Regions from separate parts of the Streptomyces sp. NPDC037301 genome, predicted to be linked through region 2. Evidence: riboswitches for the same ligand, from Rfam matches in the RefSeq annotation. Region 2 holds a riboswitch; the other holds the start of a gene.

Region 1 (9,802 bases), on a different contig from region 2:
AGCCAGCACACCGACCAGGAGGGACCGGCCGGATCGCCGCGCCACAGCAGGGTGTCGGCGCTCCCGTGGTGGCCCGCGTACTGCACGAACCGGTCGAACTGCTCGGACCAGAAGTACGGCACGGGGTCGTACGTCTGCGGCGCCGGGCCGTTCTCGGCCCGCGCCCCGATGATGTTGGCGGCGGCGGTCCGAGGGCCCTGGAGGGCGTTGTCCCAGTGGTGGACGAGAAGGCGTTCGCCGTACCGCAAGGAGGGGAACGAGGCGCAGTCACCGACCGCGTACACATCGGGGAGCGAGGTGCGCAGCGCCCCGTCGGCGGTCACCGATCCGTCGGGGCCGAGCGCGATGCCGGAGCCGGCCAGCCAGCCGGTGGCGGGCCGTGCGCCGATTCCGACGACGACCGCTCCGGCCGGGATCGTGCGGCCGTCCGCAAGGATCACCCGGCCGGGTTCGATGCGGGCGACCCGGGCTCCGGTGAGGAGTTCGGCGCCGCTCTCGGCGTACCAGGCGGTCATCGGGGCGGCGACCTCGGCGGGCATCGCGCCCGCGAGGGGCCGGTCGGCGGCCTCGACGACGGTGACCTCGCAGCCCGCGGCGCGGGCCGCGGTGGCGAACTCGGCGCCGATCCAGCCCGCGCCGACGACCACGACGCCGTGCTGCCCGTCGAGTACGGGCCGCAGCCTTGCCGCGTCGTCGAGGGTGCGCAGCAGATGGACGCCGGGAACGCCCTCGGCGCCGGGCAGGACAACCGGTTCGGCGCCGGTCGCGATCACCAGGACGTCGTATGCGACGGGTCCTGACGGGGTGTCCAGCTCATGCGCGCCCGGCCGCACACCGGTGACTTCGCGGCCCAGCTGCAGATCGATGTCCAGCGCCTCGAAGTCGACGTCGAAGGCGGAGTCCTCGGCCTTGCCGAGCAGTACCGCCTTGGACAGCGGGGGCCGGTCGTAGGGCTGGTGCGGTTCGGCGCCGATCAGGGCGACGGAGCCGGTGAAGCCCTGTTCCCGCAGGGCCACCGCCGTCTGCACGCCGGCCATGCCCGCGCCGACGATGACGACGCGGCACCCTGCCTGCCGGTCCGGCTGCTCTGACTGCTGCTGCTCGCTCACCCGTACACCTTAAACATCTGACGGATCGTCAGGAAAGGGGGGCTCTTCGACCGCGCTCGTCCCGCTGCTCTGCAACTCGGTGCACAACTGATCGACCAGCGCCCGGTTTTGGCGAACATGGGCACGATCGAGTGAACAGTGTGACAATCTATGGGTATGCCCGACTGGGTGTGCGTAATGTGCGCGGTGCGATCTGGGACGCCGGGTGTGGCGTCAGCAGTCGGGGCCCCGTATAACCGGAGTGATGGTTCGGGGCCTCCCCGTCGCCTCTCGCCACACCCACATGGCCAGGTCGTAGGAATTCCGCCCACCCGGGACGGACCGCATACGGGATATGCGTCGCCGACCAGGACGCGAAAGCGGAGGACCAGTGCGCCCAAGACCGTTCGGGGCGTGCCGGTGGGACAGGACCCGTTCCTGCTCACTGCCCAGGAACGGTTTAGGGTGGCCAACGTAAAACACTCGCGGGAGCCCGGACGCACCGGGCTGAGAGGGAGGCTGGGGCGGCCTTCGACCGTACGAACCTGATCCGGGTCATGCCGGCGAAGGGAGGGGTTGGGCACCCATGCGTTCTTCTCGGAACGGAAACGGATCCGACGTCCTTGTCATCGGGGGCGGAATCATCGGTCTGGTGACCGCCTGGCGGGCCGCGCAACGCGGACTGCGCACCGCGGTCGTCGATCCCGAACCAGGTGGCGGAGCCGCCCGGGTGGCGGCCGGCATGCTGGCCGCCGTCACCGAACTCCACTACGGCGAACAGATGCTGCTGAGCCTCAATGTCGCCTCGGCCGCCCGCTATCCGGCCTTCGCGGCCGAGCTGGAGGCGGCGAGCGGCCAGGAGACCGGCTTCCGCACCTGCGGCACCCTGGCCGTCGCGCTGGACTCCGACGACCGTGTCCATCTGCGGGAACTGCACGCCCTGCAGCAGCGTTCGGGCCTGGAGTCGGAGTGGCTCACCGGCCGCGAATGCCGCCGCCTGGAGCCGATGCTCGCGCCGGGCGTCCGCGGCGGTCTGCGGGTCGACGGCGACCACCAGATCGATCCCCGCCGACTGGCCGCCGCACTGCTGACCGCCTGCGAACGGGCCGGGGTGGCCTTCCACCGCGGCTGGGTGGAGCGCCTGGCGGTGATACGCGACCGGGCCGCCGGAGCCGTGCTCGCCGGGGGGACGGAGCTCGCCGCCGACCAGGTCGTGCTCGCCGCGGGCAGCCTCAGCGGCCGCCTCCCGGGGCTGCCGGACGAGGTCGTGCCGCCGGTCCGGCCGGTGAAGGGACAGGTACTGCGGCTGACCGTGCCCGCCACGTACGCGCCGTTCCTCACCCGGACGGTCCGGGCCGTGGTCCGGGGCAGCCATGTCTATCTCGTACCGCGCGAGAACGGCGAACTGGTCGTCGGCGCCACCAGCGAGGAGATGGGCTGGGACACCACCGTCACCGCGGGCGGCGTCTACGAGCTGCTGCGGGACGCCCACGAGCTGGTGCCCGGCATCACCGAGCTGCCGCTCACCGAGACCCGGGCCGGTCTGCGCCCCGCCTCCCCCGACAACGCCCCGCTGCTCGGCCCCACCGCCCTGCCCGGCCTCCACCTCGCCACCGGCCACCACCGCAACGGGGTGCTGCTGGCTCCCGTCACCGGTGACGTCATGGCAGAGCTCCTCACCACAGGCGAGCTGCCCGAGGTGGCCCGCCCCTTCACCCCGCACCGTTTCTCGTCCGCCGCCGTCTGGGTACATCAGGAGCAGCCCGCATGACCGACCCCGCGCCCCTCTCCGTGTCCGTGAACGGCGAGGTCCGTCTCCTCGCCGCGGGCACCACCCTGGACACCCTCGTGGCCACCCTGACCGCCGCGCACTCCGGCGTCGCGGCCGCCGTCAACGAGACCGTCGTCCCACGCGGCCAGTGGTCCACCGCCGCACTCGGTGACGGTGACCGCGTCGAGGTCCTTACCGCGGTCCAGGGAGGCTGACCATGCCCGACGACCTCTTCACCCTCGGCGACACCGCCTTCGGCTCCCGGCTGATCATGGGAACCGGCGGGGCGCCCAGCCTCGACGTGCTGGAACGCTCCCTGACCGCCTCCGGTACCGAGCTCACCACCGTCGCGATGCGCCGCCTCGACCCGACCGTGCAGGGCTCGGTGCTCTCCGTGCTCCAGCGGCTCTCCATCCGCGTACTGCCGAACACGGCGGGTTGCTTCACCGCGGGCGAGGCCGTGCTGACCGCCCGGCTGGCCCGCGAGGCGCTCGGCACCGACTGGATCAAGCTGGAGGTGGTGGCCGACGAGCGGACCCTGCTGCCCGACCCGATCGAGCTGCTGGACGCCGCGGAGACCCTGGTGGACGACGGCTTCACCGTGCTTCCGTACACCAATGACGACCCCGTGCTGGCCCGCAGGCTCCAGGACGTGGGGTGCGCGGCGATCATGCCGCTCGGCTCCCCCATCGGCTCCGGCCTCGGCATCCGCAATCCGCACAACTTCCAGCTGATCGTCGAGCAGGCCCGGGTGCCGGTGATTCTCGACGCGGGCGCCGGGACGGCCTCGGACGCGGCGCTCGCGATGGAGCTGGGGTGCGCGGCGGTGATGCTGGCGTCCGCGGTGACCCGGGCCCAGGAGCCCGAGCTGATGGCCGCGGCGATGCGGCATGCGGTGGAGGGCGGGCGGCTGGCGTACCGCGCGGGCCGGATCCCGCGCCGCCACTTCGCCGAGGCCTCGTCGCCTGTGGAGGGGCGCGCGGTGCTGGACCCGGAGCGCCCGGCGTTCTGACCGGCCGGACCGCCGCCGGCGGCTGCGGCGCGCATGTCCCTGTCACGGCTCGGCTGCAGTACGGCCCCGGGTCTGCCCCGGCCCGTGAGCCGTGTCCGTGGCGGCTCGTAGACTCGCATGCGTGGATACGACCCTCCAGGACCCTCTCGTCGGGCAGCTGCTCGACGGCCGCTACCGCGTCGATGCCCGCATCGCCGTGGGCGGCATGGCCACGGTCTACCGGGCCGTGGACACCCGGCTCGACCGGGTGCTCGCCCTCAAGGTGATGCACCCGGCGCTCGCCACGGACGTCTCGTTCGTCGAGCGCTTCATCCGCGAGGCCAAGTCCGTGGCCCGGCTCGCGCACCCCAATGTCGTCGCGGTCTTCGACCAGGGCGCCCAGGGCCAGTACGTCTACCTCGCGATGGAGTACGTCGCGGGGTGCACTCTGCGCGACGTACTGCGCGAGCGCGGCGCCCTGCAGCCGAGGGCCGCACTGGACATCCTGGAGCCGGTCCTCGCCGCCCTGGGCGCCGCGCACCGCGCGGGCTTCGTGCACCGCGACATGAAGCCCGAGAACGTCCTGATAGGGGACGACGGCCGGGTCAAGGTCGCCGACTTCGGTCTCGTACGGGCCGTGGGCGCCGTCACCAGCACCACCGGGTCCGTCCTGGGCACCGTCTCCTATCTCGCCCCCGAGCAGATAGAGCACGGCACGGCGGACACCCGCACCGATGTGTACGCCTGCGGTGTCGTCCTGTACGAGATGCTGACCGGCTCCAAGCCGCACGCCGGCGACACCCCCGCCCAGGTCATCTATCAGCACCTCAACGAGGACGTCCCGGCCCCGTCGGCCGCCGTCCCGGGGCTCCCGGTCGAGCTCGACGACCTGGTGGCCGTCGCCACCGCCCGTAATCCCGAGGTCCGCCCGTTCGACGCGGTGGCGCTGCTCGCCGAGACCCGCGAGGCCCGCTCAGGCCTCACCGACGCCCAGCTGGACGCCGTACCGCCGCAGGCTCTCGCCGAGGTGCACGACGCCGCCGAGGACCGCACGAGCGTGATCCCGCGGCTGCTCCCGGCCGACCAGGGCGTCGCCCACCACACCAGCCGGCTGGAGATGCCCCCGCCGACGCCGCCGCAGCCCGCGCCGCACGGCCTGCGCCGCCGCGGTCCGCGGCGCTCCGTCATCGCCGTGGTCGTCGCGGTGCTGCTGGCGCTGGGGATCGGCACCGGTGTCTGGTACATCAACTCCGGGCAGTTCACGCGGGTCCCCTCGGTGCTCGGCCAGACCGAGAAGACCGCCCAGGAGCGGCTCTCGGACGCCGGCCTGGAACTCAAGAGCGTCGAACGGGCCTACAGCGACACCGTCCAGCGCGGCAAGGTCATCAGCAGCGACCCCGAGTCCGGCGCCCGCATCCGGGGGCACGACGCGGTGACGCTCGTCGTCTCGCGCGGACCGGAGATCGTGAAGGTGCCCGATGTCCAGGACCTCTCACTCGGGGATGCCAGGCGTGCGCTGAAGGAGGCGGGTCTGGTGCCCGGCATGGTCACCAAGGAGTTCAGCCAGGAGACGGGACGGGGCGAGGTGATCCGCACTGATCCGGCGGCGGGCACCGAGCGCCACCCGGACTCCGCGGTCGCCCTCGTCGTCAGCAAGGGCGCTCCGGTCGGCGTCCCGGATGTCACCGGGCTGTCCGTCGAGGACGCCACCGCCGCACTGGACGAGAAGGGGCTGAAGGCAAAGGTGCTGCCCGACCGGGTCCGCTCCCCCGAGGACGCGGGCGACATCGCCCGTCAGTCTCCGGGCGAGGGCACCGAGGCCGCCGAGGGCGACACCATCACGCTCACAGTCTCCAAGGGACCGCGGATGATCGACGTCCCGGACGTCATCGGGAAGGACGTCGACGACGCCAGGAGCCGGCTGGAGGACGCGGGCTTCGAGGTCAAGGTCGACCGCCCGTTCCTCTCCTTCGGCGACACCATCGACAGCCAGTCCGTCGACGGCGGCAAGCAGGCCCCCGAGGGCAGCACCATCACCATCAGGACCAAGGGACTCTAGATCCACATGCGCAACCCAGTCGGCGGCCATGTTCCCGTGGCCGGCGGGCTCGCCAAGGTCGGCCTCCCCTACGCCCGCGAGATGGGGGCGGAGGCCGTCCAGGTCTTCGTCGCCAACCCGCGCGGCTGGGCGACGCCCGTCGGCAACCCGGCCCAGGACGAGCAGTTCCGCGCCGAGTGCGCCGCCGATTCCATACCGGCGTACGTCCACGCCCCGTACCTGATCAACTTCGGTTCGCACACCGTGGCCACCGTCGAGAAGTCCGTGGACTCGCTGCGCCACTCACTGCGCCGGGCCCGCGAGATCGGCGCCCTGGGCGTCGTGGTGCACACCGGATCGGCGACGGGCGGCCGGCCGCGCGAGCAGGCCCTCGCACAGGTACGCACACACATGCGGCCGCTGCTGGACGAGCTCACGCACGACGACGACCCGTGTCTGCTGCTGGAGTCGACCGCCGGGCAGGGGTTCTCGCTCTGCTCGCGGACCTGGGACTTCGGCCCGTACCTCGACGCACTCGACGCCCACCCCAAGCTCGGCATCTGCCTCGACACCTGCCACATCTACGCGGCGGGCCACGATCTGACGGGCCCGGCGGGCATGCGCCAGACACTGGACCTGCTGGTGGACACGGTCGGCGAGGGCCGGCTGAAACTGATCCACGCCAATGACTCCAAGGACATGGTGGGAGCCCACAAGGACCGGCACGAGAACATCGGCGCCGGGCACATCGGCGAGGCGCCGTTCCGGGAGCTTTTCGCTCATCCGGCGACCGCCGGTGTACCGCTGATCATCGAGACGCCGGGCGGCAAGGAGGGTCATGCGGCGGATGTGGCGCGATTGAAGGGGTTGCGCGACCGGGGCTGAGTGCCTCGCCCCGCACTGATTTCCCGTTGAGGAATACCCCACAGGGGTATACGGTTCTTGCTGTCGGCAGGAACCGCTACTCGGCATTGGGGGATCGCCATGCAGCACGACACACGCCACGAGCAGCACAGCCACCATGAGCGGGGCGAGCAGCACGGGGATCACACAGATCACAGCCGGCGCGTAGACCACGGCGAGCACGCAGCCCACTCAGGTCATGCCGACCACACCAGCCACACCGACCGCCACCTCGGCAAGGCAGGCTGGGCCATGGCCGCGCAGGCCACCCTGCACTGCCTCACCGGATGCGCCATCGGCGAGATCCTGGGCATGGTGATCGGCACGGCGCTCGGCTGGGGCAACATGGGGACGATGGTGCTCGCGATCGTCCTGGCCTTCTTCTTCGGCTACACGCTGACGCTGCGTTCCATCCGGAAGGCGGGCATCGACTTCCGTACGGCCCTGCGGGTCGCCCTCGCCGCCGACACCCTCTCCATCGCGGTGATGGAGCTGATCGACAACGGCGTGATCGCACTGTGGCCGGGCGCCATGGACGCCACTCTCTCCGACACACTGTTCTGGGGAGCGCTCATACTCTCGCTCGGCGTCGCCTTCGTCGTCACCACACCGGTCAACAAGTGGATGATCGGCCGCGGCAAGGGCCACGCAGTGGTGCACCAGTACCACCACTGAGTGTGGACCGGGCCGGCCCGGGAGCCGTCAGGTCAGAGCTCGGGGCCGTCCCCGGGCTCTTCCTGGTAGGAGTAGCGCTGCTCGCGCCACGGGTCGCCGATGTTGTGATAGCCGCGCTCCTCCCAGAAGCCGCGACGGTCGGCCGTCATGTACTCCACACCCCGGACCCATTTGGGCCCCTTCCAGGCATAGAGGTGCGGCACGACGAGCCGGAGCGGAAAGCCGTGCTCGGCGGTGAGCAGCTCGCCGCCCTTGTGGGTGGCGAAAAGTGTTCGGTCCGAGGCGAAGTCGGAGAGCCGAAGGTTCGAGCTGAACCCGTACTCGGCCCAGACCATCACATGGGTGACGTTGGGCGCGGGTGGCGCGAGTTCCAGGACCGTGCGGGCGAGCACCCCGCCCCATTCGGCGCCGAGCATGCTGAATTTGGTGACACAGTGCAGGTCGGCGACGACCGAGGTGAACGGCAGCACCGAGAACTCCTGGTGATTCCAGCAGCGCTTCTCACCGTCCGCCGTGGCACCGAAGACCCGGAACTCCCAGCGGTCGGGCTTGAACTTGGGCACGGGCCCGTAGTGGGTAACCGGCCAACCACGCTGCAGTCGCTGTCCCGGCGGAAGCTCGGACTGCTCTGACGTGCTGTTTTCCCGGCTTTCCGGCTGACCCATGACTCCATGGTGACAGACAGGCAGGGGTGGTCCCGACCAGAGCAAGGTCAATTCGGGCATCTCGTACTAAGCATGTACTTACTGGACGATCACCGGGTGCGGTGCGAGGATGCGGCCAACTTGCCCAGTTCACCGGTTGGAAGGAGCCTCTGCGATGCAGGGCGACCCCGAGGTCCTTGAGTTCCTGAACGAGCAGCTGACCGCCGAGTTGACCGCCATCAATCAGTACTTCCTGCATGCAAAGATGCAGGACAACTTCGGCTGGACGAAGCTCGCGAAGTACACCCGCTCTGAGTCGTTCGACGAGATGAAGCACGCCGAGATCCTCACGGACCGCATTCTCTTCCTCGATGGACTGCCCAACTACCAGCGACTGTTCCACGTACGGGTGGGTCAGACCGTCACCGAGATGTTCCAGGCCGACCGCCAGGTCGAGGTGGAGGCGATCGACCGCCTCAAGCGCGGGATCGAGCTGATGCGCGGCAAGGGCGACATCACGTCCGCAAACATCTTTGAGTCGATCCTGGAGGACGAGGAGCATCACATCGACTACCTCGACACCCAGCTGGAACTGGTCGAGAAGCTCGGCGAGCCGCTCTACATCGCCCAGCAGATCGAGCAGCCCGACAGCTAGGGCCTGTGCGGCGGATCAGGCCGCTTCGGGAAGCCGGATGCCCGGGGCCACGCCCGGGGCGATGCCGGGAGCGATACCCGGATCGACCTCGGGGACGGTGTCCGTGGCGGCGTCGACGGCAGTGCCCTGCGTCCGCTTCCGGTCGATCAGCTCGCGGCGCGGGCAGGCGCCGCGGCCGAGCACGGCCTGGATCGCGCGGACGCAGCCGCCGCAGTCCGTTCCCGCCTTGCAGGCGGAGGCTATCTGCCGGGGTGTGCACGCCCCGGCTTCCGCATGTTCCTTGACCTGCTTCTCCGTAATGCCGAAGCACGAGCAGACGTACATGCGGTTCACCTCCCGGCGGGATCGGTCATCGGCGCCACCCCGTTAATCGGTGAGGCGAACCTAACCTTACCCGGCGCTCCAAGCCCTTGAAAGCCTCCGAACGTCCTGTGGGGCACGGATCACATCGATCCGTGCCCCACAGTCGTACGCGCGCTGCCTGCGGTGATGCCTACTGGTCCCGGTACATCTCGGCGACCAGGAACGCCAGGTCGAGGGACTGGCTGCGGTTGAGCCGCGGGTCGCATGCCGTCTCGTAGCGCTGGTGCAGATCGTCCACGAAGATCTCGTGCCCGCCACCGACGCACTCGGTGACATCGTCACCGGTGAGCTCGACATGGATGCCGCCCGGGTGCGTGCCGAGACCCTTGTGCACCTCGAAGAAGCCCTTGACCTCGTCAAGGACGTCGTCGAAGCGACGGGTCTTGTGGCCGGAGGCGGCCTCGAAGGTGTTGCCGTGCATCGGGTCGGTCACCCACGCCACGGTGGCGCCGGAGGCGGTGACCTTCTCGACCAGGTCGGGGAGCTTGTCACGGACCTTGTCGGCGCCCATGCGGACGATGAAGGTCAGCCGGCCGGGCTCGCGCTCGGGGTCGAGGCGTTCGATGTAGCCGAGCGCCTCGTCGACGGTGGTCGTCGGGCCGAGCTTGATGCCGATGGGGTTACGGATCTTCGAGGCGAACTCGATGTGCGCGCCGTCCATCTGGCGGGTGCGC
Region 2 (9,802 bases):
GGTGCACTCCTTGCTTGATGGTGGTTACACCTCCTTGACGGAACAGCCCGGCAAGATGTGACAGGAACGAATGTGACGTGCGTCTCGCCTCTCGCGCCGCGGCAGGGACCACCCACGACGAAGTTCAGGACCACTGCCGAGGCGTCGCCCCGGCAAGCACGATCGCCGGCGCCTCTTCTGGCCCGACTCCACGCGCGGGACCTTTACGCGGCCCGGGCCACGACGGCAGCGCCGAGCACCGCCATGACGGCGAAGAGCAGTCGCAGCCCGCCGGCCCGGACCAGGACCCCTCCTGCCAGCGGGCCGAGGGGGACAGTCGATGGATTTGTGGAGGCCGTAACTGCCCTGCACCCGGCCATGCTTGACGGCCGGGTTGAGCCGGGAGACCAGGGCTGAGGCCGAGGGAGAGAAAGCGGAGGCAGCGGCGCCCTGGCCGAGACGGGCCGCCTGCGGCCAGCCGGGGCTGTCCGCCACCGCGTAGAGCGCCGAGGCTGCGGCGAAGGCGACGAGCCCTCCCAGAAGGACCGGCCGGGCGCCGACGCGGTCTGGGAGGGTGCCGAAGACCGGCTTGAGCAGGATCTCGGCTCCGTCGTACAGGGCGAGCGACAGCAACCCGCCCAGCACCGGCAGCGAGGTCACCGCGTCCTCACTGAAGCCAGGCAGGTTGGCCGCGATGTCGGGACGCGCTCACCCGGGCGAGCTGGGGCGAAGTCGGTGTGACCAGCATGAACCAGGTCTTCATCAACAATGCCTTCTACCGGGCCAACTTCCATCCGGGGATGCTGGGCTGGATCAGCCTGCGGGGCTCGGAGAGCTTGCTGAGCATAGAGAGCGTATTGGCGCGTGGTGCCGGGCTGAACGCCGGTGCCGGATTCCAGGGTTCGGTGGCCGGCCGCACCGCGAACGGCGAGCACGGTGAGCTGGTGCTCGACGCGATCAAGCAGTGGGAGACGGCGCGCAACCTCGGTGCATTCACCGAGGCACAGAAGACACGCTTTTGCGACCAGTCCACCAACTGGCATCTGACGGTTGTCAAGCCCGGCAAGGAGTGGTCGCTACAGGAGCTCGACGCGCAAGGGAACCCGATCGGTGAGGCCCAGGACGTCGCCGTGCCGACTCCCCGGCTGAACGCCGACCCTCCGCCGGCGGCAACCACGCATGAGCTCTACGAGGCGAAGGTGACCACGAATACTCCGGCCACGGTCCGGTTCAAGGTGACCGCCGGCGCCCTTCCTGAAGGCCTCCGGCTGAACCCGGACACCGGAGGTATCACCGGGAAGCCGGTCCGGGCCAGGAAGTCCGATGTCACCATCACGGCCTACAACTCGGCAGGCCTCCCCGACGCCCAGGCCGACTACGAGATCACCGTGCGTCCCTGATGCCCCGGCGAGCGGGCAGGAAACCGTTTCTGCTGCCCCCTTTCCGCGGCCGCCGCGGCCGCCGCGGCCATGGCGGCAAGGAAGGCGGCCCAGCCGCACTCGTTCTTCGCGGCCTGGAAGCATTTCTCGATTGCCCAGCGAGGCTCGGCGACGCGGACCAGTTCGGCAATGCTCGTCCCCACCGGAGCATCGGCCGGGTAGAGGGGATCTCCTCTGGCAGGCTCAGGCTGCGGCGGGCCGGCATCCACTGGTCATGGGTGGGCGTATCCGGGTCGAAGACGATGTCGGCCGGCAGCTTGGCGGAGTGTTCGGCCCATCCGGAGCCACCGCGCACCGCTGGTTCGCGGAATGGCCGTGAGCCGGGGTACGGGCGAAGCTGCACTATCTGGTTCTGGACGAGTTCGGCTCCCGAGGTGAACCGGACTGGTCGAGGTGTGCGATCGATTCGGTCAACATGCGGGCCCCCAAGGGGACTTGACAGGTCCGAAGCCTGTGGATCGCGGCCCATGCGGTTGTCAACTCGCGCAGCCAAAGCTCCAGCTCGGTCCGTGCTCAAGCGGATCCAGGAGCAACGGACCGAGAGTATGACGTGCACACGTCTTGACTGATGGTCGCTATCGCACGCACCGTTGCTGGGCCGATCTTTCCAAGGGGGGTACGTGAACAGCAAGGTGCTCGGCGCGTCTACGGTCCTGGCCCTCTTGGCTTTGGTGGGCGCCCTGCCGGCGCCTGCCTCCTCCGAGCCGCGGCCGGGGCCGACGCGTGCCCTGCCGCTGGGCGCCGTCGGCTTGACCGAGACCCGCAGCACGCGGACGCTGCAGCCCGGCGTGACCCTCACGCGGATCGTGCGCGGTGCCGACGCTCCGGCGCTCGCGTGGACGGTCGAGGTTTCCATACCCGGCGGTGCCACCTCGCCGGACCCCGACGCGCCGCCGACGGCGCTCAAGGACCGGACGAGCGCCGACGAGCTGACTGCCGACGTTCAGGGGGACGGCTTCGACGCCCGGGTCGAGGAAGTCACGACTCCGGCCGTCGCCGACTACGCCGGTGGAACGCTTGGGTGGCGGGTCCGGGTCGGGCAGTTCGACTCGCAGTCCGCCGCGACGGCCGAGCTCACCCGGCTGAGAGGGGCCGGGTACGCCGGGTCCGTCGTGTACACCGGTTGGGACGGCAACCCCGAGGACCGTGGCCCGTGGCGGATCGACGTGCTCACCATCGACCCGGACCGGTTCCGCGGCGGGCTCAAGGCGTCGTACGGTCCCGATCTGGAGAACCGCGAGAAGACCAGTGAGCTGGCGGCCGCGGCCGGCGCGACCGCAGCGGTCAATGCCGGGTTCTTCGTCCTCGACCCGCGAGCCGGAGCACCGGGCGATCCGGCCGGCGTCGGCGTCTACGACGGCCGGCTGCTGAGCGAGCCGGTGAACGGGCGCCCCGGCCTGGTGATGCGCGACTCCGGCCGGCACAGCAGAGTCACCCGGCTCACCTGGAAGGGGCGGGTCGTCGGCCGGGACGCGTCGCAACCCCTGGACGGCATCGACCGCGTACCGGGCTTGATCAGGAACTGCGGCGGCACCGCCGACGACACTCCGACCTCGCTGCCCCTGCACGACGTGACCTGCACCGACCGCGACGAACTCGTCGCCTTCACGCCTGAATACGGTCGGCAGACGCCGCAGGGCGACGGCCTCGAGGCCGTACTGGACCCCCGCGGACGGGTCCTGGAACTGCGCTCACCACGCGGCGGACCGCTGCCGGCCGGCGGCAGCTCCGTGCAGGCGACCGGCACCCGCGTCGCCGAGCTGGCCGCCCTGGCGCAGGTCGGCCGGCCCCTGCGCGTCGAGAGGACGTTGCGGGACGGCAGCGGCCGTAAGGTCTCCCCGTCACCGGCGACGAGCATCCTCAACGGCGGTCCCGAACTGGTCCGCGACGGACGCCTGCACGTCACGGCTGCGACCGACGGGATGGTGCAGCCGAGCAACGCGAGCTTCTACTACGGCTGGGTGCACAAGCGCAATCCACGCACGCTGGCCGGGGTGGACGCAGCCGGCAGGACCTTGCTGGTCACGGCCGACGGACGCAGCACGGACGCGCTCGGGCTGAGCATCCCCGAGAGCGCCGCCGTCGCCCGGGCACTCGGCCTGCGCGACGCGGTCAATCTTGACGGTGGCGGGTCGACCACCATGGTGGTCGACGGAGAAGTGATCAACGATCCGTCCGACGCGGCCGGTGAACGCCCCGTCGGGGACGCACTGCTGATCCTGCCCGACCGGGGCTGACCCAGCCCGGTCCGACAACGCCCGAGCCGGCTACCACCGACCGCCAGGAGCCGCCATGACCGCCATCCCGATCCGCCGAGCCCGCCTCCTGCTCGTCCTTGCCGCGCTGCTGCTCACCCTGGCGTCGACCCCGTCGGCGCCGGCCACCGCGTCGACGGTGCCACCTGCCGGGGGAGCGGGCGGGTTCTGGCCCTCGTCCCGGGGTGCCGAGGTAGTCGCGGTCACCCAGGTTGCCGACCGACAGGTCGACTTGTCGGTCCGTTCACCGGCCCTCGGCGGCCGGACGGTGAACGTGCGTCTGCTCACGCCCGATGGCTGGGACCCGGGCGACCGGAGCAGGCACTGGCCGACCCTCTGGCTGCTGCACGGCTGCTGCGGGGACTACACGTCGTGGACCAGTCGGACCGACATCGCGCGGACCGACGGCCTGCGCGACGTCCTCGTGGTCATGCCGGAGGCCGGCTGGAACGGCTGGTACAGCGACTGGTGGAACTACGGCCAGGGCGGTGACCCGGCGTGGGAGACCTTTCACACCAAGGAGCTGCGCCTCCTCCTTGAGCATGACTGGGGGGCGAGCAGGAACCGCGTCGTGGCGGGACTTTCGATGGGTGGCCAGGGCGCCCTGCTGTATGCCGCCCGGCACCCCGGGATGTTCAAGGCGGCCGCGGCGTACTCCGGCTCTGTGCACCCGCTGCTCAACGACGAGTCGGTGAACCGCATCATGGGATTCTTCGCCGGTCAGGGCAACGACCCGCTGAGGGTCTGGGGCGACCCGGTTGCGCAACGTGACATCTGGGCGGCCCACGACCCGTTCCACCTGGCCAAGCGCCTCAAGTCGATCCCCGTCTACCTGTCCTGCGGTGACGGCACCACCGGCCCCTTGGACCCGCCGGGCAGCACGAGCGCACTCGAAGCGGACTTCAACAGGCAGAACCAGGCCCTTGCGAGCGAGCTCGGACGCAAGGGCGCCAAGCAGGTGACCACTCACTTCTACGGACCGGGGACCCACGGCTGGGCCTACTGGCAGCGTGAGTTGCACTCCTCGCTGCCGATGCTGCTCCACGCCCTGCGGGCCGACGGCTGAACGGTCATGTGCCGAGATCATCCACCCGGGCATCCCCGCCGCGCCATGGCCAGCCGTGTCTGGGACGAGCCCCCGGCCGGGCAACGGACATCGTGGGATCGTCGCCGGTCACGGCGATCTTGTCTGCATGCTGTGCCAGTTCCACCACCGGCTCGGTCTGGGTGTCCCGCCCCCGAAACCGCGCGTCGCCCCGCCTCCGCTGGAAAGATTCGGTCCATGAACGACAGCACCCCTGCCCAGAGGGCCCGCGAGCTGCTTACCCAGGCATCCCAGCACCCGGTTGCCAGTCCTCAGCGCGACGCGCTGGTGGCCGAAGCCGCTGTGTGGGCACGGCTGGAGCACGCAGCCGTCATGGAGCATCACACGGCCGCAGCGGTCGACATCGAGTCCGCCCTGGCCTCCTTCGCCGACCCCGTGCAGAAACTCGGCAGGGAGGTCGGCAACCTGACCGAGCACATCAAGCTCAGCCAGAAGTGAGCGAGCCCGCGGAGGGAGGGCATCGCGGTGGTCACGTGCTGCGATGACGGTGAGGCGCTGGGGCAGGCCGCGCGGCGGGCTGCCTTTCGAGACCGCTGAACGCCGACTCGGGGAAGGCTCCTTCTTCGCGCTGTGCACCGACGGCCTCCTCAAGACACCGGACCGGGACATGGACGCCGGGCCCGACCGGCTGCCCCGCACCATGGCCGGCCCCGCACGACCGCTCGGGCAGCTCTGCGATGCCATGGCGACCACCCTGCTGCCAGGGCCCCGATCCGGTGACGCGGCCCTGCTCCTTGCCCGCCCCCGCGTTCTGGAAGCAGGACGGGCCGTCCGCCGGGAGCTGCCGGTTGACCCCGCGCAGGTCGCCCGCGCCCGTACCCTCACCACCCGTCAGCTTGCCGACCGAGGGTCTGGAACCGCCCGTCCTCACCACCGAACTGATGGTCAGTTAGCTGATCGTCAACGCCATCCGGCACGCGCGGCCCGCTCTCCCTGCGCCTCATCCGCGCCGAAGTCCTCATCTGCGAGGTCTCCGACGGCAGTCTCAGCGCCCCGCACCTGCGCTGCGCGCACCCGCGACGAGGGCGGCCGCGGACTTTTCCCGGTGGCCCGGCTCGCCTCCCGTTGGGGCGCCCACTCCGACCGCGACGGCAAGACCATCCGGGCCGAGCAGCCCCTTGCTCCCGTCGGAGATCCTTTCGGAGTACCTGGTCCCGGCGATGTGAGGGCCGGAGCGATCGGGTTAGTCTGTCCGTCGTACCGGACACGGGGTGCCCCATTCGAGGGCTGAGATCACACCCGTCGAACCTGAACCAGTTCGTACTGGCGGAGGGATGTCTTCCATGCCTTTGGCGCATGTATCCGGCGGTCTGCCCGCCGACGGCCGGCAGACCGTCTTCGACGGACGGATGCCGGCGGCCCCCGGCGACCTCCGTGTCGAAGCGCACGGTATAGAGCCGGTCCCCGAGAGCAACCGCTACGGCGGTCCCGGGCGCCTGTTCACCGTATGGTTCGCCCCCAATCTGACGATGACCGGCGTGTTCACCGGCACCGTCGGCATCGCCCTCGGCCTGGACTTCGCAGCCGCGCTCGCCGCCGTCGTGCTGGGCACCGTCCTCGGCGCGGTGCCCACCGCCTACCTGGGCACCTGGGGGAGCCAGACCGGTGCCGGGCAGCTGCCGCTGGCCCGGCTCGCCTTCGGCCGCGGCGTAGCGGTGCCCGGCATCCTGCAATGGCTGTCCTCGGTCGCCTGGGACGCGCTGATCGGGCTGTTCGGCGGGGACGCGTTCGCGCGGCTGTGCGGCTGGCCGTTCTGGCTCGGTGTCCTGGTCATGCTGGTGGCCCAGGGCGCCCTCGGCGTGCTGGGCTACGAGGCCATCCACCGGCTTCAGATCGGCATGACCTTCGTGCTCGCGGCCGCATTCGCGCTGATCGCCTGGCGGCTGCTCGACGGTGTCCACCCCGCCGGCACCGGCACCGCGCACGGCGCCGACCAGGTCGGCGCGTTCGTCCTGACCAGCACCATCGCGCTGAGTCTGGCCCTGTCCTGGGCTCCATACGCCAGCGACTTCAGCCGCTACCTGCCGCGTACCACCTCGCGCCCACGCATGTTCTGGTGCACGCTGCTCGGCCTTGTGGTGTCCTTCGTGGCCGTCCAGACACTCGGCCTGTGGGGTGCCTCCTTGCTGACCGACCAGACCGCCGCGGGTGTGGACGAGCTGCTGGGCGGCGGGGCGCTGGGCGCGTTCGGGCTGCTCGCCGTGGCGCTGGCGGCCCTCAGCAGCAACGCCATGAACGACTACAGCGGTTCCCTGGCGCTGCAGACCGTGGGAGTGCGCCTTCCGCGTCCGGCGGCTGCCGCCCTCGCCGCCGCGCTCGGCTTCCCTCTGGTGCTGTGGATGCACGCTGCCGACACCACGGCCCGCTTCCAGAACGTGCTGCTGTTCGTCGGCTACTGGATTCCCGGTTTCGTGGCGATCGTCGTCGTCGACTGGCTCGCCCGGGCCCGGGCGAGGGGCGGCGCCGCGATCGACCTCGCCGGCGAGACCGCCCGGGCACAGCCCGGATGGCCCCCGTTGCTGGCGTTCGTCGTCGCCTTCGCCGCCGCCGTACCGTTCATGGACACCAGTCTGTACGTGGGCCCGGTGGCGGCTGCCCTGCACGGCGCCGACCTCTCGTACTACGTGGCATTCCTCGTGGCCCTGGCGGTATACGCCCCGCTGCGCCTGCGTCACCGACCGCAGGACTGACCGCCGTGCCCCGGCGTCCCGACACCATCCCCTCCCGCACGGAGCGAATCCGAATGCCCTCGACATCCGCCGATCACACCGTCTTCGTCCCACAGGCCCTCGCACACGTGCGGGCGGACTCCCCGCTGGTGCAGTGCCTGACCAACTCGGTGGTCACTGGGTTCACCGCCAACGTCCTGCTGGCGCTGGGCGCTTCACCGGCCATGGTCGACATTCCGGAAGAGGCCGGCCCGTTCGCCCGGGTCGCCTCAGGCGTCCTGGTCAATCTCGGCACCCCGCACGCGGAGCAGCGCTCCGCCATGGCCGAGGCCGCGCGGGCGGCGGCTTCGGCCGGTACGCCGTGGGTGCTCGACCCGGTGGCGGTCGGCGCCCTGCCGGTACGCACCGCGCTGGCACGAGAGCTCCTGGAGCTGCGGCCGACTGTGATCCGGGGCAACGCGTCCGAGATCATCGCGCTCGCGGGCGCGGGCGGTGGCGGTCGCGGCGTGGATTCCTCCCACGGCGTCGAGGCCGCCGAGGAATCAGCGCGCGCGCTGGCTCGTGCAACCGACTGCGTGGTCGCCGTGTCGGGGCCCGTCGACTTCGTCACCGACGGGGTGCGCAGTGCCCGGATCGCCCATGGGGACGCCCTGTTGACCCGGGTGACAGGTGGCGGCTGTGCGCTGGGTGCGGTGGTGGCGGCCTTCGCGGCGGTCGCCGCGGACCGGTTCGCCGCGACGGTGGCCGCCGTGGCCGTGTACACGGTCGCCGCCGAGCTCGCCGCGAAGGAGGCCTCCGGGCCCGGCAGTTTCGCCGTCTCGTTCCTGGACGCGCTCGCCGCGCTGGAGGAATCCGACCTCGCCGAGCTGGCGGTGCTCTCGTGACTGCGGCGTCGGTGGATCTGTCGGTCTACCTGGTCACGGACGCAGCCCAGTGCGCGGCCCGCGGCCGGAGCGTGGCCGAGACCGTCGCCCTGGCGGTGGCCGGAGGCGTCACCGCCGTGCAGATCCGGGAGAAGCACGCCGCCGGGAGGGCGTTCCTGCGTACGGTTCTGGAAGTGGCCGCCGTCGTCCCCGAACGGGTGGCGCTGATCGTCAACGACCGTGTGGACGTGTTCCTGGCGGCCCGGGCAGCCGGGGCGCGCGTCACCGGGGTCCACGTCGGCCAGTCGGATCTGCCGCCGGCCGCGGTACGCGAACTGATCGGTGAGCACGCGGTCCTGGGCCTGAGCGCCGCCACCCCCGACGAACTGCGCGCCGCCGCCGGGGATCCGGCACGCGTCCACCACATCGGCATCGGCGCGCTGCACGCGACCCGGACCAAGGCGGATGCCCCGGCCGCACTCGGGCATGCCGGTTTCGCCCGCCTCGCCCGGCTCAGCGACCTGCCGGCCGTGGCCATCGGCGGCGTCACCCCGGCCGACCTGCCACGCCTGCGGGATGCCGGGGCGATGGGTGCCGCAGCCGTCTCCGGTATCTGCGCCGCCGAGGACCCCCGAGCAGCGGCCCGCGCATACGCCCGGGCATGGACCTGCAACCGAGAGGAGAGCCACGCATGACCGCGCCGCCCCGCGTGCTGACGATCGCCGGATCCGACTCCGGCGGAGGAGCCGGAATCCAGGCCGACCTGAAGACGATGCTGGCGCTCGGCACCCACGGAATGAGCGTGCTCACGGCTGTCACGGCACAGAACTCCCTGGGCGTGCAGGGCGCATGGGAACTCCCCGTGGAGGCGGTTCGCGCGCAGTACCGCAGTGTCATGGACGACATCGGTGTCCAGGCGGTCAAGACGGGGATGCTCTCCTCGCCCGAGCTGGTCACGGTGGTCGCCGAGCTCTTGTCGGACGTGGCGGCCCCGGTCGTCGTGGACCCGGTGAGCGTGTCCAAGCACGGCGACAAGCTGCTGGCCGATGACGCGCTGGATGCCGTACGGACCGCGCTGCTGCCGGTCGCGACGGTGGCCACGCCGAATCTCGACGAGGTCGCGCAGCTCACCGGCATCACGGTGACGGACGAAGCAGGCATGCGCCGCGCTGCCGCGCGGCTGCTCACGTATGGGCCCCGCTGGGTGGTGGTGAAGGGCGGCCACCTGCCGGGCGAGGCGGCGGACCTGCTGACGGACGGCGAGGAGGAGCACTGGCTGCGCGCCCCGCGGCACGACAACCGCCACACCCACGGCACAGGCTGCACGCTCGCCTCGGCCATCGCGGTGGGCCTGGCGCAGGGCCACCCGGTACCGGATGCGGTACGCCGGGCCAAGGACTACGTCACCGCGGCGATCGCGGCGGGGTTCGCGCTGGGGGCCGGGATCGGGCCGGTGGACCACGGCTGGCGGATCCACGGGCGCGCCTGACGC

The links. A riboswitch is a leader RNA that binds a small molecule or an ion and turns the genes downstream of it on or off. The one in region 2 is predicted to bind thiamine pyrophosphate.
Region 1: another riboswitch for thiamine pyrophosphate. It lies ahead of thiO (glycine oxidase ThiO); the one in region 2 lies ahead of ACZ7IB_RS43225 (purine-cytosine permease family protein).

The regions. Positions count from the first base shown of each region.
Region 1 is NZ_JBVJWD010000016.1:120,911-130,712, forward strand. Features, by position in the region: gene ACZ7IB_RS25110 (NAD(P)/FAD-dependent oxidoreductase) at 1-1,109, opposite strand, end outside; TPP riboswitch at 1,564-1,677, shown strand; gene thiO (glycine oxidase ThiO) at 1,675-2,859, shown strand; gene thiS (sulfur carrier protein ThiS) at 2,856-3,074, shown strand; gene ACZ7IB_RS25125 (thiazole synthase) at 3,077-3,871, shown strand; gene pknB (Stk1 family PASTA domain-containing Ser/Thr kinase) at 3,993-5,909, shown strand; gene ACZ7IB_RS25135 (deoxyribonuclease IV) at 5,916-6,773, shown strand; gene ACZ7IB_RS25140 (DUF4396 domain-containing protein) at 6,873-7,466, shown strand; gene ACZ7IB_RS25145 (sulfite oxidase-like oxidoreductase) at 7,499-8,131, opposite strand; gene bfr (bacterioferritin) at 8,286-8,765, shown strand; gene ACZ7IB_RS25155 ((2Fe-2S)-binding protein) at 8,781-9,089, opposite strand; gene ACZ7IB_RS25160 (class II 3-deoxy-7-phosphoheptulonate synthase) at 9,259-9,802, opposite strand, start outside.
Region 2 is NZ_JBVJWD010000062.1:20,496-30,297, reverse strand. Features, by position in the region: gene ACZ7IB_RS43265 (MFS transporter) at 25-624, opposite strand; gene ACZ7IB_RS43260 (Ig domain-containing protein) at 726-1,379, shown strand; partial or broken gene ACZ7IB_RS43255 (IS701 family transposase) at 1,355-1,626, opposite strand; partial or broken gene ACZ7IB_RS43250 (IS5/IS1182 family transposase) at 1,672-1,901, shown strand; gene ACZ7IB_RS43245 (phosphodiester glycosidase family protein) at 2,039-3,655, shown strand; gene ACZ7IB_RS43240 (alpha/beta hydrolase) at 3,711-4,739, shown strand; gene ACZ7IB_RS43235 (hypothetical protein) at 4,956-5,216, shown strand; gene ACZ7IB_RS43230 (SpoIIE family protein phosphatase) at 5,260-6,009, shown strand; TPP riboswitch at 5,976-6,070, shown strand; gene ACZ7IB_RS43225 (purine-cytosine permease family protein) at 6,062-7,468, shown strand; gene thiM (hydroxyethylthiazole kinase) at 7,522-8,331, shown strand; gene thiE (thiamine phosphate synthase) at 8,328-9,005, shown strand; gene thiD (bifunctional hydroxymethylpyrimidine kinase/phosphomethylpyrimidine kinase) at 9,002-9,799, shown strand.